DNA from 2 places in the Pseudarthrobacter raffinosi genome. Region 2 is predicted to be linked to the other one. Evidence: predicted binding sites of a transcription regulator. Region 2 holds the regulator's gene; the other holds the start of a gene.
What was found. The regulator HrcA, encoded in region 2, represses chaperone genes, less so after heat shock. The targets are predictions, from matches to a motif close to TTNGCACTCGNNNNNNNCGAGTGCNAA.
Positions count from the first base shown of each region.

Region 1 (6,976 bases), on a different contig from region 2:
CCATTCGAACGTGTATTTCCGGCCGGCGATTTCCCGGTCAAGTTCCTTGAGCAGCTCAACGTTCAGGACGGGTTTGCCGTCGGCCTTCCGCCAGCCCTTGCGTTTCCAGCCCGGCATCCACTTTGTGATGGAGTTGATCACGTACTGGCTGTCGCACAGGACCCTCAGGTCCTCCTCCGGGACGTGGGCGGTGGCACGGAACAGATCCAGGACGGCCATCAGCTCGCCCTGGTTGTTGGTGCCGTGCGGCCATCCCCCGGCGCGCCAGCAGTCGTCGTTCACATACCAGGCCCAACCGGCCGGGCCGGGATTTCCTAAAGCCGAACCGTCGGCCGCTGCAGTAATTGTCACCTAACCATCCTGCCAGACAGCGCCGACAACCGGTTCAGCCAGCGCTCGGGAAACCGCTTACCGAAAAGCCTTGACGCCGAAGTCGAAGCGCGGCAGAATCCGAATCCTGGCCGGGAAAGCGCTTTCTCAGTCGAAGCTTCCCCACCGGCACCGACGCCGCCACGGGACACGCGCGGGGTGGACCTCCACCCTTTTGAGGACGGCACGTCAATGAAGATTCGGGCCATTAGCCGCAGGAGATTCCAGTTCGGCGCAGTCGCCGTCGCTGTCTCACTGCTCGCCACAGGCTGCGGTGCACCCGCCGGCTCCAGCGAAAACAGCGAAGTCACCCTGCGGTTCGCCTGGTGGGGCAATGAGTACCTCAACGCGCAAACAGAGAGAGTCATCGACGCGTTCGAGGCGGAACATCCCAACATCAAGATCGAATCCGAGCCGGGCGAATGGGCCAGCTACTGGGACAAACTGGCCACCACGACCGCTGCCAATGACGCACCGGATGTCATCCAGATGGACCAGAAATACATCGCCGAGTACGGTGGCCGCGGGGCGCTGCTGGACCTGGCCAAACAGGGCGGGATCGACACCTCCAAGCTGGACAAGGAATCACTGGCGTCCGGCCAATACGACAACGCACAGTACGGGTTGAGCACCGGAAAGAACGCCTACGTCATCATGGCGAACACCAAGGTCTTCGAGGCAGCAAACGTGCCTGTCCCCGACGACACCACCTGGACCTGGGACGACTGGACACCGCCGCGAAACTCAGCGCGGCCGGTGACGGGAAGAGCTACGGCGCGGCCTATGGCAGCAACGAGGCGGACCTCATCATCTGGCTTCGGCAGCACGGCGAGGACCTCTACTCCCAGGACGGGAAACTGGACTCCGACACCGCTACGGCCGCTGCGTTCTGGGAACGGCTGAAGGAACAGCGCGATTCCCAGGCAAGTCCGCCGGCCACGGTGGCCACCGAGGACTCCGGCGCAGGCCTTGAGGAGAGCCTGTTCGGCACGAACCGGGTGGGCATGGCCTGGTGGTGGACCAACCAGCTGGGATCACTGGAAACCACCACGGGCAGCAGCATCAAGATGCTCCGCGCCCCGCAGGCGCCATCCTTATGACAGACCGCGGAGTCCCCAGCAACTCTGAGATCGTCGAGGGCATCACCCCGGCCCTCAAGCCGGCAGCCACCACTGTGGTGGCCTTCCTGAAGGTCATTGCGCCGGACATCGCCGGCGCGCCTCCCGTCCCGCCGGTGGGTGCCGGCAGCGTCCAGAACGTCATCAAGCGGTTCACCGACGAAGTCCTGTACGACCGGATGACTCCGCAGGCGGCCGCCGACGCGTTCAAGAAGGAAGTCGAAGGGATGCTGGCCACGGCCCGCAAGTAGCGCCAAACAAATGCGGCCCCCTCCAGTGGAGGGGGCCGCATTATGGTTTGCGCGGAACGTAGTCCGGGCGCTGGGGACTAGAAGCCGCCCATGCCGCCCATGTCGTCGCCGCCACCCATGGCCGGAGCGTTCTTCTCCGGCTTGTCGGCCACTACGGCCTCGGTGGTGAGGAACAGACCGGCAATGGAAGCCGCGTTCTGCAGGGCAGAGCGGGTTACCTTGACCGGGTCGTTGATGCCGGCAGCCAGCAGGTCGACGTATTCGCCGGTTGCTGCGTTCAGGCCGTGGCCTGCAGGCAGGCCGCGGACCTTGTCGACAACAACGCCAGGCTCGAGGCCAGCGTTGAAGGCGATCTGCTTCAGCGGGGCGTCGATGGCAACGCGGACGATGTTCGCACCGGTTGCTTCGTCACCTGTCAGGTTCAGGTTCGCGAACGCCTTGGCGCCGGCCTGGATCAGTGCAACGCCGCCACCGGCGACGATGCCTTCTTCAACAGCAGCCTTCGCGTTGCGGACAGCGTCCTCAATGCGGTGCTTGCGTTCCTTGAGCTCAACTTCGGTTGCGGCACCGGCCTTGATGACTGCAACGCCGCCGGCCAGCTTGGCCAGGCGTTCCTGCAGCTTCTCGCGGTCGTAGTCCGAATCGGAGTTTTCGATCTCGGCACGGATCTGGGAAACGCGGCCAGCGATCTGGTCGGCGTCGCCGGCACCTTCAACGATGGTGGTCTCGTCCTTGGTGACAACAACCTTGCGGGCGCGTCCCAGGAGTTCCAGTCCGGCGGTCTCCAGCTTGAGTCCGACTTCCTCGGCGATGACCTGGCCACCGGTGAGTACAGCGATGTCGGCCAGCTGGGCCTTGCGGCGGTCGCCGAAGCCCGGAGCCTTGACGGCAACGGACTTGAAGGTGCCACGGATCTTGTTGACGATCAGGGTGGCCAGGGCCTCGCCCTCGATGTCCTCGGCAATGATCAGCAGCGGCTTGTTGGACTGCATGACCTTTTCCAGGACAGCAACCAGTTCCTTGACGTTGGAGATCTTGGAGTTGACGATCAGGATGTACGGGTCCTCAAGGACCGTTTCCTGGCGCTCAGTATCAGTAACGAAGTAAGCGGAGATGTAACCCTTGTCGAAGCGCATGCCTTCGGTGAGCTCGAGCTCCAGGCCGAAGGTGTTGGACTCCTCGACGGTGATGACGCCTTCTTTGCCCACCTTGTCCAGGGCTTCAGCGATCAGGGCGCCGATTTCGTCGTCACCGGCGGAGATGGAGGCAGTAGCCGCAATCTCTTCCTTGGTTTCGATTTCCTTGGCCGAGGCCAGCAGTTCAACCGTGACGGCCGCGACAGCCTTCTCGATACCGCGCTTGAGGGACAGCGGGTCAGCGCCGGCCGCGACGTTGCGCAGGCCTTCCTTGACCAGGGCCTGCGCCAGCACGGTAGCCGTGGTGGTGCCGTCGCCAGCGACGTCGTCCGTCTTCTTGGCAACTTCCTTGACCAGCTCAGCGCCGATCTTTTCGTAAGGGTCGTCCAGTTCGATCTCCTTGGCGATGGAAACACCATCGTTGGTGATCGTGGGGGCGCCCCACTTCTTTTCGAGGACGACGTTGCGTCCACGCGGGCCGAGGGTGACCTTGACGGCGTCGGCGAGGATGTTCAGGCCCCGCTCAAGACCGCGGCGTGCCTCTTCATCAAATGCAATGATCTTGGCCATAACGGCAGTAGTCCTTTCGGGACAGTCGTTAAGAATGAACCTCACTGCAGTGCCCGCGACGGACGATCCTTCACCGGCGGCCTCTGTATGCCGCGGCTGGGGATCTCACTCCAGCTAGGTATTTCTCTCGCTCCACGACCCGCCGCCAAGCTCCGCTGCCGGAAAAACCGGACGTTGCTTTAGCAGTCGGTACGTAAGAGTGCTAACTCAATAATTAGCACTCCCTAGGTGAGAGTGCAAGCGAAAGACCCCGCAAATCGCCCTGTCAGGGCGACCCGTTCGCCATTGGCGATCAGCCTGCGGCCCGGCCCGCAGCCTCACGGCCGCTGAGCACTGCCTTGTTGTCCGCGCCGTACGTGAACACCATGTAATTGGCAGTGGTGATGTCACCGTTGGAATCGAAGGCAACCGGCCCCGATTCGCCGTCGTAATTAATGCCTGCCCCGGTCTTCAGGACAGCGAGGCACTCGGTGTAGGACAGGCACGGCTTGGTGGCCGGGCCAGAGGCCTTCGCGGCGGGCTGCCCGCCAACTGTCCCGCCGGACACGGCGATCAGGTTGGCGGCGATGGAGCGGCCGGCATCGTCGTCAGCCTTCGCTGCCGCCAGGGTCGCGAGGTTCACGGCGTCGTAGGTCTCGGCGGCGAACGAAAGGTCTTTCAATGCAGGGTTGACCGAAACAAGCCGTGCTTGGAAGTCCGCGGACGGCAGCAGGCCTGGCACCACTGCACGGGCGCCGTCGAGGGCCTTGGATCCCACCCCCGAACCGTATTGGGCGAAGGCGCCGTCGCTCAGGATGATGCTCTTGCCCGAGATCCCAGCGTTATTGAGCTCGGCGATGGCGCCCTGGGCATCGCCCCTGGCGATGAGCACCACGGCGTCAGGCGTGGCAGCCTTGGCAGCAGCTGCCGCGTTCCCGGCGTCGCCGGGCTTGAAGGCGGTGGTGGAGACAGTCTCCAGGCCGGCGTTCTTGGCGGCGCCGGTCACCGCGACCGAAACGTCCTTTCCGTAGCTAGAGTCCTGGTAGACCACGGCAAGGCCCTTGGCGCCGCCGTCCTTGGCCAGTTTCACCAGCACCGAGGCCTGTGCAACGTCCGCGGCCGCCGTCCTGAAGTAGTAGCCGCCGCTCTTGAAGCGGGACAGGCCGGCAGCGGAGTTGGCCGGCGAGACGAGCGGGACCCGCGCAGCCGAGAGGACGTCGATGGCGGCAGCGGCGTGACTCGAATCCGTGGGACCGATCACTGCATCAACCTTGGCTGAGGCCAGATTCCTGGCCTGGGCATCGGCGCCTTCACCGGCGCCTACCACCAGGTCAACAAGCCTGCCCTTGTGACCGCCGGCCGCATTGATTTCCTTGATGGCCAGTTGGGCCGCAGCGAGCTGCGAGTCGTTGAGGAAGGCCTGCCCCCCTGCGCTGTCCTGGATCAGCCCGATCCGCAGCGTGCCGTCACCGGACGCTTCAGCGGATTCAACGCGGGCGTTGCCGCCTGCCCCGGCACAGCCGGCCAGGGCCAGCAGGACGGCCGCCCCCGTGGCTGTGCGGACGATTGTTGAACGCAAGCTGCGGGAGATCACTGCGTGGGCCGGACGTTTTCTGCCTGCGGGCCCTTCTCGCCTTCACCGACTTCAAGCTCCACGCGCTGGCCCTCATCCAGGGCCCGGTAACCTTCGCCCTCAATGGCCGACCAGTGCACAAAGACATCGTCCCCGGAGCCGTCCACCGTAATAAAGCCGTAGCCCTTTTCGGCGTTGAACCACTTAACCGTTCCCAATGCCATGATGTCCACTCTTTTCCGTCGTGCCGTCGGTCCCTGTCGGAAGTGTGCCGCTTGTTACGGACCGAAGCCTGAAATCACTCTAGCGACAAGCCATCCGGCGGGCCGAACCACACGGCCGCTCCGGGGCCCAAAAGTTACTCAGGCGTGACCGCGAGACGCTACTGGTAGCCCGGCCCCAGGACAACAACCAACGGCACCTGGAAGTCCTGGCTCTCCACCAGAGTAGGGATGTTCAGGAGTTCGGAGACTGCTTCGGCGTTGGCTTTCTGCGCCGGGCCCGAGTAGAAGATCGCGGATGTTTGCTGCGGAGCGCCGCCCCAGTTCCCCACCTGGCCCAGCGTCCAGCCATCGGCCTGGACCATAGAGCTGATGCGTCCGGCGAGCCCGGCCTTACCGGAGGCGTTGTAGATGGCCACGCCCTGGGTCTTGTCCAGCACAACCGCGGAGGGAATGTTACTGGGCGAAGCGCTGGGCTCGGCGTCAGGGCTATTAGAGGGCTCCGGGTCCGTGGAGGCTTCAGCGGTGGCCGACGGTGCCGCGCTTGCCTCGGGGGCCGCGGTTGATTCCAGGCTGGTGGAGGCTTCACTGCCGGCCTGGGTGAACCCGAGCTTGGGAAGGATCAGGAAGGACACCACTCCAATGGCCAATGCCACAATCCCCACCGCGAGGATGGGCCACAGCTTGCGGCGGGCAGGCGCCGAGGCCGCACGGTGGACGCCTTGCCGCGAGGCGGACTCCGGAACCTTGTCGAATTCATCCCGAGCGTATTTGGTCATGGTGGGGAGACGTCCTTGTTGATTGCTGCTGATTGCTCAGCACGAGCGTGGTCAGGCGTCGGAACCCAGGCGTCGTGCAGTGCGTGCCCGGTGACGCGACGTACGTAGTCTACGCAATCTCTTGATCAACATGGGGTCGTGGGCCAGTGCAGCCTCGGTGTCGATGAGGGCGTTGAGCAGCTGGTAGTAGTGCGTTGCGGACAGATCGAACAGCTCCCTGATGGCCTGTTCCTTGGCCCCGGCGTACTTCCACCACTGCCGCTCGAGTGCCAGCATTTGCTGGTCGCGCTCGCTCAACGGGGAGTCACGGAGGGTAAAGTCAGCCAGCAAAGAACCGCGCTCCTCCGGCTCCGGCATATATTCCCGAGGAGGTTCCGCCACGGCACACCCCTTCGCTGGTCTCGCTGAATCACCGGTCAAGTTACTAAATCTCCTCCCCATGCTACGGCGTGAATAACACGGTTGTCATTTGCGCCCCGACCGCAGCATCAGGCAACCCTGCGAGAATGGGAGCGTGTTTGAATCTGACGCGCTGTTCGAACTGACGGCGGACCCGGCGGAGGCCGTTGGCTTTGCCGAGATGGCCGCCTTGCCGCTCAGTGAGCTGATGGCTGCCGACTGGGCGGAGGCGCTGGGCCCCGTAGAGAGTGAGCTGCGCGGCGTCCTGGGCTTCCTGGCTGCCGAAGTTGCCGCGGGCCACCGCGTGCTGCCGGCGCCGTCGAACGTTCTGCGCGCCTTCCGGCAGCCGCTGGCTGGCGTGAAGGTCCTGGTAGTGGGCCAAGACCCCTACCCCACGCCGGGCCACGCGATCGGCCTGTCCTTTGCCGTTGACGGGCGGACCCGCCCCATCCCGCGGAGCCTCGCGAATATCTACCGTGAGCTGGAGTCTGACCTCGGCCTTCCGGCGCGCGTCCACGGCGACCTGTCCGCCTGGGCAAGCCAAGGGGTCCTGCTGCTTAACCGGGTCATGAGCGTCCGCG
Region 1 is NZ_JAMXBG010000020.1:28,029-35,004, reverse strand. Features, by position in the region: gene NG697_RS17275 (RNase H family protein) at 1-351, opposite strand, end outside; partial or broken gene NG697_RS21425 (ABC transporter substrate-binding protein) at 562-1,738, shown strand; gene groL (chaperonin GroEL) at 1,816-3,444, opposite strand; gene NG697_RS17250 (ABC transporter substrate-binding protein) at 3,737-5,002, opposite strand; gene NG697_RS17245 (cold-shock protein) at 5,014-5,220, opposite strand; gene NG697_RS17240 (LytR C-terminal domain-containing protein) at 5,379-5,996, opposite strand; gene NG697_RS17235 (DUF3263 domain-containing protein) at 6,048-6,377, opposite strand; gene NG697_RS17230 (uracil-DNA glycosylase) at 6,511-6,976, shown strand, end outside.
Region 1: the regulator HrcA is predicted to act here: its motif matches at 3,624-3,650, upstream of groL (chaperonin GroEL).

Region 2 (6,976 bases):
AGTTGTCGAAGAGAACCACCTCCGTCCGAACACCGGGAAGTGAATGGGGGAATTCTCCGGCGGCGCGTTCAGTATTGAGCCGGCGCTTTCCGTTCGCTGATTCAGTCATGGTGCTGGCCCGCAGGCCCGTGGTCTCCTCCAGTTCGAAACTTAAATGCCGCCGACTGCTGCGTGGACGGGGCTGTTGCCGAGCACGCCGGAGCCAGCGGAGTCCTTCCATCTTACGCCAGGCGGCGCCTCCCAGCAGCGCCCGGTGGTCTCCGGCGAGGGCTCCCGTCACCGGCCTACTGCGGGACGGTCGGCGTCATTAGGTATCAACTTCATATCGGGCTCATATCGTTCCCGTTGCAGTTGCGCCGCCCGCCCGTATTCGGTCCTTTTGGCGGGGCTGGCTATGCGATGCTGGAAATCAAGGCCGTCAGGGGGACCGGCTCCCGAGGCCCAGGCCTCACCATTTCACCGCCAGGAAGGACAGGGCCACGAGAATGCCGGAAACAGCTACCCCCCTCACTTCCAAACGCGTCGCGCCGCGTTTTCGTCCGCAACGTTTCCTGGGCCTGCTGCCAGCATTCCTCCTTCTCACCGGTTGTATCGCGGAACCCAGCCCTGAGCCCAACCTGACGGCAAACTCCAGTGCTGCCGCCACCGGCTCCCCCGGAGCACCTTCCACCAGTGCGCCCCTGGAAACTACACAGTCCTCGAATAAGGCACCGGTCTACTGGATTGGCCGAAGCAACAGCAACGTGTTCCTATACCGGGAGTTCCGGGACGTGCCGGAGCAGGAGAATCCAGTGACCCGCGCCCTGCGGGCCATGATGTCCGAGAAGCCGCTGGACCCGGATTTCTTCACGCCTTGGCAGGATCCCGAGAAACTCGCCTCGTCCATCTCCGGCAAGAACGTCATTACCGTCGACGTCTCGGAGGATGCCTTTAACAGCAATCTCGACGCCGACATGGCCGGCCGCGCCATTCAGCAGCTGGTCTTTACCGCTACGGCAGCGGCTGCGAGTTCCGGCCTGATCGATTCCGGCCAGCAGATCCAGGTCAGGATCCTGGTGGATAGCCACACCGACTACGTTGCCTTCGACCACGTCCAGCTTGGCGCCCCCATGTCCCGAGCTGCCGGAATGGTGGCGCCCGTGTGGATCATCGATCCGCAGGAAGGGACGGACCTGGCCGGCGGAAGCGTCAAGATCACCGGCCGCAGCACCGTTCCGGGCGGTAAGCTCCGCTGGCAGATCCTGCGGGCCGAAGCGAACGGGAACAAGACGCCCTACCTCACCGGGGAGACCACTGCAGCTGCGGAAGCGGCCCAGTCCGGAGTGTTTACGCTTGCCCTTAGCCTGTCCGCCGGGAGTTACGAGCTCCGCGTTTCGCAGGTGGATGCGGCCGGCACCAGCCAGGAGCTGAATGTGGATACGCGGAACTTCAACGTCCGGTAGCAGCATGCGCAGCAGGCGGCCTCAGGATACCGGGGCTGTCCAGCGTCCCAGTACATCGCTCGCCAGAACAACCGCTGCCGGTCCGGCCGTGGATGACCTCAGGACGTGGTGTCCCAGGAGCGCCGTCACGGCGCCGGCGTCGCAAAGCCGGGTGACTTCGCGAGGACTGATTCCGCCTTCCGGGCCAACGATGAGCAGAATTTCCAGGGGTCCGGCGCCAGCCTGGTTGCCCTGCCATGCTTCCAGGACAGACCGGAGCGGCCGGACCGCGTCTTCGTGCAGGATTACGGCCAGATCCGCTGCCGCCACGGCCGCCCCAAGGCCTGGCGTTTCGACGGCGGCGCGCACCTCGGGGATCCAGGCGCGGCGTGCCTGCTTGGCGGCGGCAGTGACCACGGACTGCCATTTTGCGTGGGCCTTGGCCGCGCGCTCACCCTTCCAGCGGACAATTGATCGCTCGGACTGCCAGGGAACTACGGCATCGATCCCGAGTTCGGTTGCCGTTTCCACGGCCATTTCATCGCGGTCCCCCTTGGCCAGGGCCTGCACCAGCACCAGCCGGATATCGGGCCGGTCCTCCACCACGAGGGCGGAGCATTCCACGGTGAGCTCCGCGGGCGACGCCGAGACAACAGTTCCTGTCAGCCGCTTTCCGGCGCCGTCGGCAATGTCCACTGCTTCTCCGGGAGATAGCCGTTTTACGGTCACGGCGTGGCGTGCCTCCGGCCCTTGAAGGACAAAACGGGCACCGGGCACCAGCTCGTCCAGCGACCCGGCACCGCTGAAGAAAACGGGATTGCTCACCGTTACAGGTTACCGAACCGGTCCCGCAGCTTGGCAAAGACGCCGCCGCTGGCAGCCAGCTTGCCTTCCGTGAACTGCTCGCCCCGCAGCTTCGCCAGCTGCCGCAGGAGATCCTCCTGCGCGGCATCGAGCTTGGCCGGCGTCTCCACCTGCAGATGGACCATCAGGTCCCCGCGGCCGTAACCGCGCAGGTGCGTCACGCCGAGTCCACGGAGCGTGATGATCTCTCCGGACTGCGTCCCTGCCTTGACATCGATTTCCTGCAGCCCGTCAAAGGTTTCCAGTGACAGCTCGGTGCCCAGGGCGGCGGCAGTCATCGGGATGTGCAGCGTTGCGTGCAGGTCGTCACCGTCGCGCGCGTAGGTGGCGTCGTTGTTGACCCGGAGTTCCACGTACAGGTCCCCGGACGGTCCGCCGGCCGGGCCTGCTTCGCCCTGCCCGGAGAGCTGGATCCGGGTGCCTGTGGCAACACCGGCCGGCACCTTGATGGTGAGCGACCGCCGGCTGCGGATGCGGCCTTGGCCGCTGCATTCGTTGCAGGGGTCCTTGATGACCGTCCCGAAGCCTTCGCAGCTGCCACACGGGGCCGCCGTCATGACCTGGCCCAGGATGGAGCGAACCGCCCGCTGGACCTGGCCGCTGCCGCCGCAGATATCGCAGCGCACAGGGTGGCTGCCTTCGCGGCAGCATGACCCGTTGCAGGTGGGGCAGGTGACGGCTGTGTCCACTTCGAGTTTCCGGTTGACGCCGAACACGGCATCGCGGAGTTCGATCCGTACACTGATCAGCGCGTCCTGGCCGCGGCGGACCCGGGACGCGGGGCCGGAGGTGCCGCCGGCCCCGAAGAACGTGTCGAAGATGTCCTGGAACGCGAAGCCCTGGCCGGAGTATCCGCCGCCGCCGAACCCGTTGTCGGTGCCGTTCTCATTGCCGGTGGTGTCATAGATCCGGCGCTTCTGCGGGTCCGAAAGTACCTCGTAGGCATGGGTCACGGCCTTGAAGCGGTCCGATGCATCGTCCCCGGGGTTTACGTCCGGGTGAAGAGTGCGGGCCAGCTTGCGGTAGGCCTTCTTGATCTCTTCCCCGGTGGCTTCCGGCGAGACTCCGAGGACGTCGTAGTGGCTGCTCAAAGTTCGTATCTCTTCCTTGTTGTACTGCCGGCAGCCGGGCTGCCGGCACTGCTCTTCGTGCCTGGACCGCGGTGCTGTTACGGACCCAGAATTCTTGAAAGGTAACGGGCTACTGCCCTGACGGCGGCCATGGTGGTGGGATAGTCCATCCGCGTAGGGCCGAGCACACCGATCTTGGCAGTGCTGTCTGGTCCGTAGCCCGTGGCCACCACGGAGGCTTCCGCGAGCCCGTCGTACGGGTTTTCACGCCCGATGCTGACTGCCACGCCCCTCGGATCCTGCGCCATGTCGCTCAGGAGGCGCAGCAGGACAACCTGCTCCTCGAGCGCTTCCAGGACCGGCCCGATACTGAGCGGAAAATCCACATTGGAGCGGGCGAGGTTCGCCGTTCCGGCCATGACCATGCGTTCCTCCCGGCTGCTGTGGGCGAGCGTTTCCAGCCCGTGGGCCAAGGCCTGGGCCGCCGCGCGTTGGCCCGGGCTGACGGACAAAACGACTCCCGGCAGCGAGGGGGTCAGCCGGCTCAGCGAGATGCCCGCGAGTGATCCGAGGAAGTGTGACCGCAGCGCGGCGATGGCGTCGTCGCCGAGGTCCTGGCCGATGTCGATCACGCGCTGCTCGACCTTGCCGGTGGTGGCGATGAGGATCACCAGGACCTGCCGGGGCGCGAGCAGGACGAATTCGATGTGGCGGATGGTGGCGCGGCTCAGATGCGGATACTGCACTACGGCGACCTGGTTGGTCAGCTGCGACAGCATCCTGACGGTCCTGTCAAGGACGTCGTCCAGATCGTCGGCGCCCTCCAGCAGCGACTGGATTGCACGCCGTTCCGCATGGGAAAGCGGCTTTACCGCTGAAATCTGGTCCACAAACAGCCGATAGCCTTTGTCTGTGGGGATCCGTCCGGCGCTGGTGTGCGGGGCCGTGATCAGGCCGTCGTCTTCCAAGGCCGCCATGTCGTTGCGGATGGTGGCACTGGACACGCCGAGGTGGTGGCGTTCCACGAGCGCTTTTGAACCTACTGGCTCGCGGGAGTGCACATAGTCCTCCACGATGGCGCGCAGTACTTCGAGTTTGCGCGGCTCGCTCATATTCCACCTCCATCCGTGGTCACTGCAGGGTTAGCACTCGACATGCCTAAGTGCTAACAGTCTAATATGAGTCACCCCGTTGTTAGCATTGGTACCGCTCCGGGCGAAATTCCGGGCCAGGATCTAGCGGCAAGGCGGAATCAATCCATGCAGTACCAGAACTGGGGTCCGCAGGAGATCACCGCGCCTGTGAGAAGCGAACTCCCCGAGGTCCCCGTGGAACGTGGCATGGTTCTCGAAGACGCCCAGTCAGGCTGGGTGGGAGCGGTGACCCGGGTGGAGAAGTCCGGGGGCATGCATGTCGTGGCCCTCGAAGACCGGCGCGGCAAGTCCCGGTCCTTCCGGCTGGGCTTCGGGTTCCTCCTGGAGGGGCAGCCCATCCGGCTCGTTCCCCCGGCGCCCAGGCAGGCCGCCCCCGTGGCCGCCGGCCGGACGGCGTCCGGCTCGTTCCGCGTGGCCGGCCAGCGCGCCCAGGTGGCCAAAGCCAGCAGAATCTGGGTGGAGGGAAAGCACGACGCCGAACTCGTGGAAAAAGTCTGGGGTGACGATCTCCGCGTAGAGGGCATCGTCGTCGAGCCTTTGCATGGCATTGATGACCTGGCAGGGACGGTGGCCGCATTCGGTCCCGGTCCAGGGCGGCGGCTGGGGGTCCTGGTGGACCACCTGGTGCCGGACTCGAAGGAGTGGCGCATCGCGGCTGCCGTGATGGCCTCCCCCGGCGCGGTGGGGAATGTCCTGATCGTCGGGCACCCTTACGTTGACGTGTGGCAGGCCATCCGGCCCGCTGTACTGGGCATCGAGCAATGGCCGGTGGTGCCGCGCGGGCAGGACTGGAAGACCGGAATCCTGGCAGCGTTCGGCTGGCCGCACTCCACCAAGGAAGACATCGGGCTTGGCTGGCAAAAGCTGCTGGGCGCTGTCCGCAGCTACGCGGACCTGGAAGCATCACTCCTCGGGAGAGTGGAGGAAGTCATCGACTTCCTGACGGTGCCCTGACACCGGATCCGGCTCCTGGCGGCAGCATTTGGTGGCTGAACCAGTATTCTTGGTACTGCGGAGGCTGCCGTTGCTTCACTCTGGCATTCTCCAACCCAGCACCATTGCACTTTCGAAGGAAGAAAACCGTGGCACAAAACGCACGCGAGCACCGGGACGACCACGGCGGCCAGGGCCGTTCCGAGTACCAGGGCGTTCCGGCTAACGCGCTGCCCCTGACGGCCAGCGAAGACCGCCAGTGGGCCACACTGGCACACTTCGGCGGGATCCTCGGCTGTGTTCCGTCACTGCTGATCTACCTGATTTTCCGTGAGCGCGGGCCGTTTACCGCCCAGGAATCCAAGGAAGCGCTGAACTTCAGCCTGCCGCCCACCATCGCGGCGCTGGTGGCCAATCTCCTGGTGTTCATTCCGGTGGTGGGAAACATCTTCGCCGTCATCGCCACCCTGATCTGGATTGCCCTGACCTGCTTCTCCGTGGCCGCAGGTATCCATGTCAACAAGGGCCAGCCCCACCGTTACCAGTACAACCTGCGCTGGATCAAGTAGTCCCCACCGTCACCCTAAACCTCCTCCAGGGAACCCTGCGGGCGTGGGCCCACCAGCTTGTCCGGCAGGTCAGCCTGGCAGGATCCTTCGGACCACGGCGTCGGCCAGCAGGCGGCCCTTCAGGGTCAATACCAGCGTGCCGTGGAAGGCAGCCGGTGGCTCCACCAGGCCGTCGGCAATGAGCCCGGCCACGGCGTGACGGCCGTGGTCGCCCAGCGTTGACGTTGCCAGCCCCGACACGAGCCGGGCCTCAAGCATCACGCGCTCAACGTCGCGGGTTTCGGCGTCCAGCGTTTCCCGCCCGGCGGCCGGCGACAGGCCCTGAGCGAGCCGTCCGGCGTAGGCCGTGGGGTGCTTGACGTTCCACCACCGCACCCCGCCGACGTGTGAATGTGCACCTGGCCCGATGCCCCACCAGTCGTCCCCGCGCCAGTACGCGAGGTTGTGCCGGCATGCCTGCTCCGGCGTCCGGGACCAGTTGCTGACCTCATACCAGCTAAGGCCAGCAGCGCCGATCAGCTGGTCGGCGAGTTCGTATTTGTCGGCGTGGTCGTCGTCGTCGATTCCCGGGACTTCACCACGGCGGATCTGGGCCGCCAGCTTGGTGCCGTCCTCAACGATCAGCGCGTAGGCACTGATGTGGTCTGGCTCGTAGGACAGGGCCGTCTCCAGGGAGAACCGCCAGTCCTCCAGGGACTCCCCCGGCGTCCCGTAGATCAGGTCCAGGCTCACGGCCAGTCCGGCATCGCGCGCCCACTGCACCACCTGCGGCACGCGGCTGGGCGTGTGCGTGCGGTCCAGGACCTTCAGTACATGGGGAACGGCAGACTGCATGCCAAAGGAAACCCGGGTGAAACCGGCATCGGCCAGGACCTGAAGGGATGCAGGGGTGACCGAGTCCGGGTTTGCTTCGGTAGTCACTTCGGCGCCGGGTTCCAGGCCCCAGTGCCCGACGGCGGCCGTCA
Region 2 is NZ_JAMXBG010000016.1:71,569-78,544, reverse strand. Features, by position in the region: gene NG697_RS15400 (PhoH family protein) at 1-109, opposite strand, end outside; gene NG697_RS15395 (GerMN domain-containing protein) at 486-1,442, shown strand; gene NG697_RS15390 (16S rRNA (uracil(1498)-N(3))-methyltransferase) at 1,464-2,246, opposite strand; gene dnaJ (molecular chaperone DnaJ) at 2,249-3,376, opposite strand; gene hrcA (heat-inducible transcriptional repressor HrcA) at 3,454-4,467, opposite strand; gene NG697_RS15375 (DUF3097 domain-containing protein) at 4,615-5,463, shown strand; gene NG697_RS15370 (DUF4870 domain-containing protein) at 5,592-6,011, shown strand; gene hemW (radical SAM family heme chaperone HemW) at 6,081-6,976, opposite strand, start outside.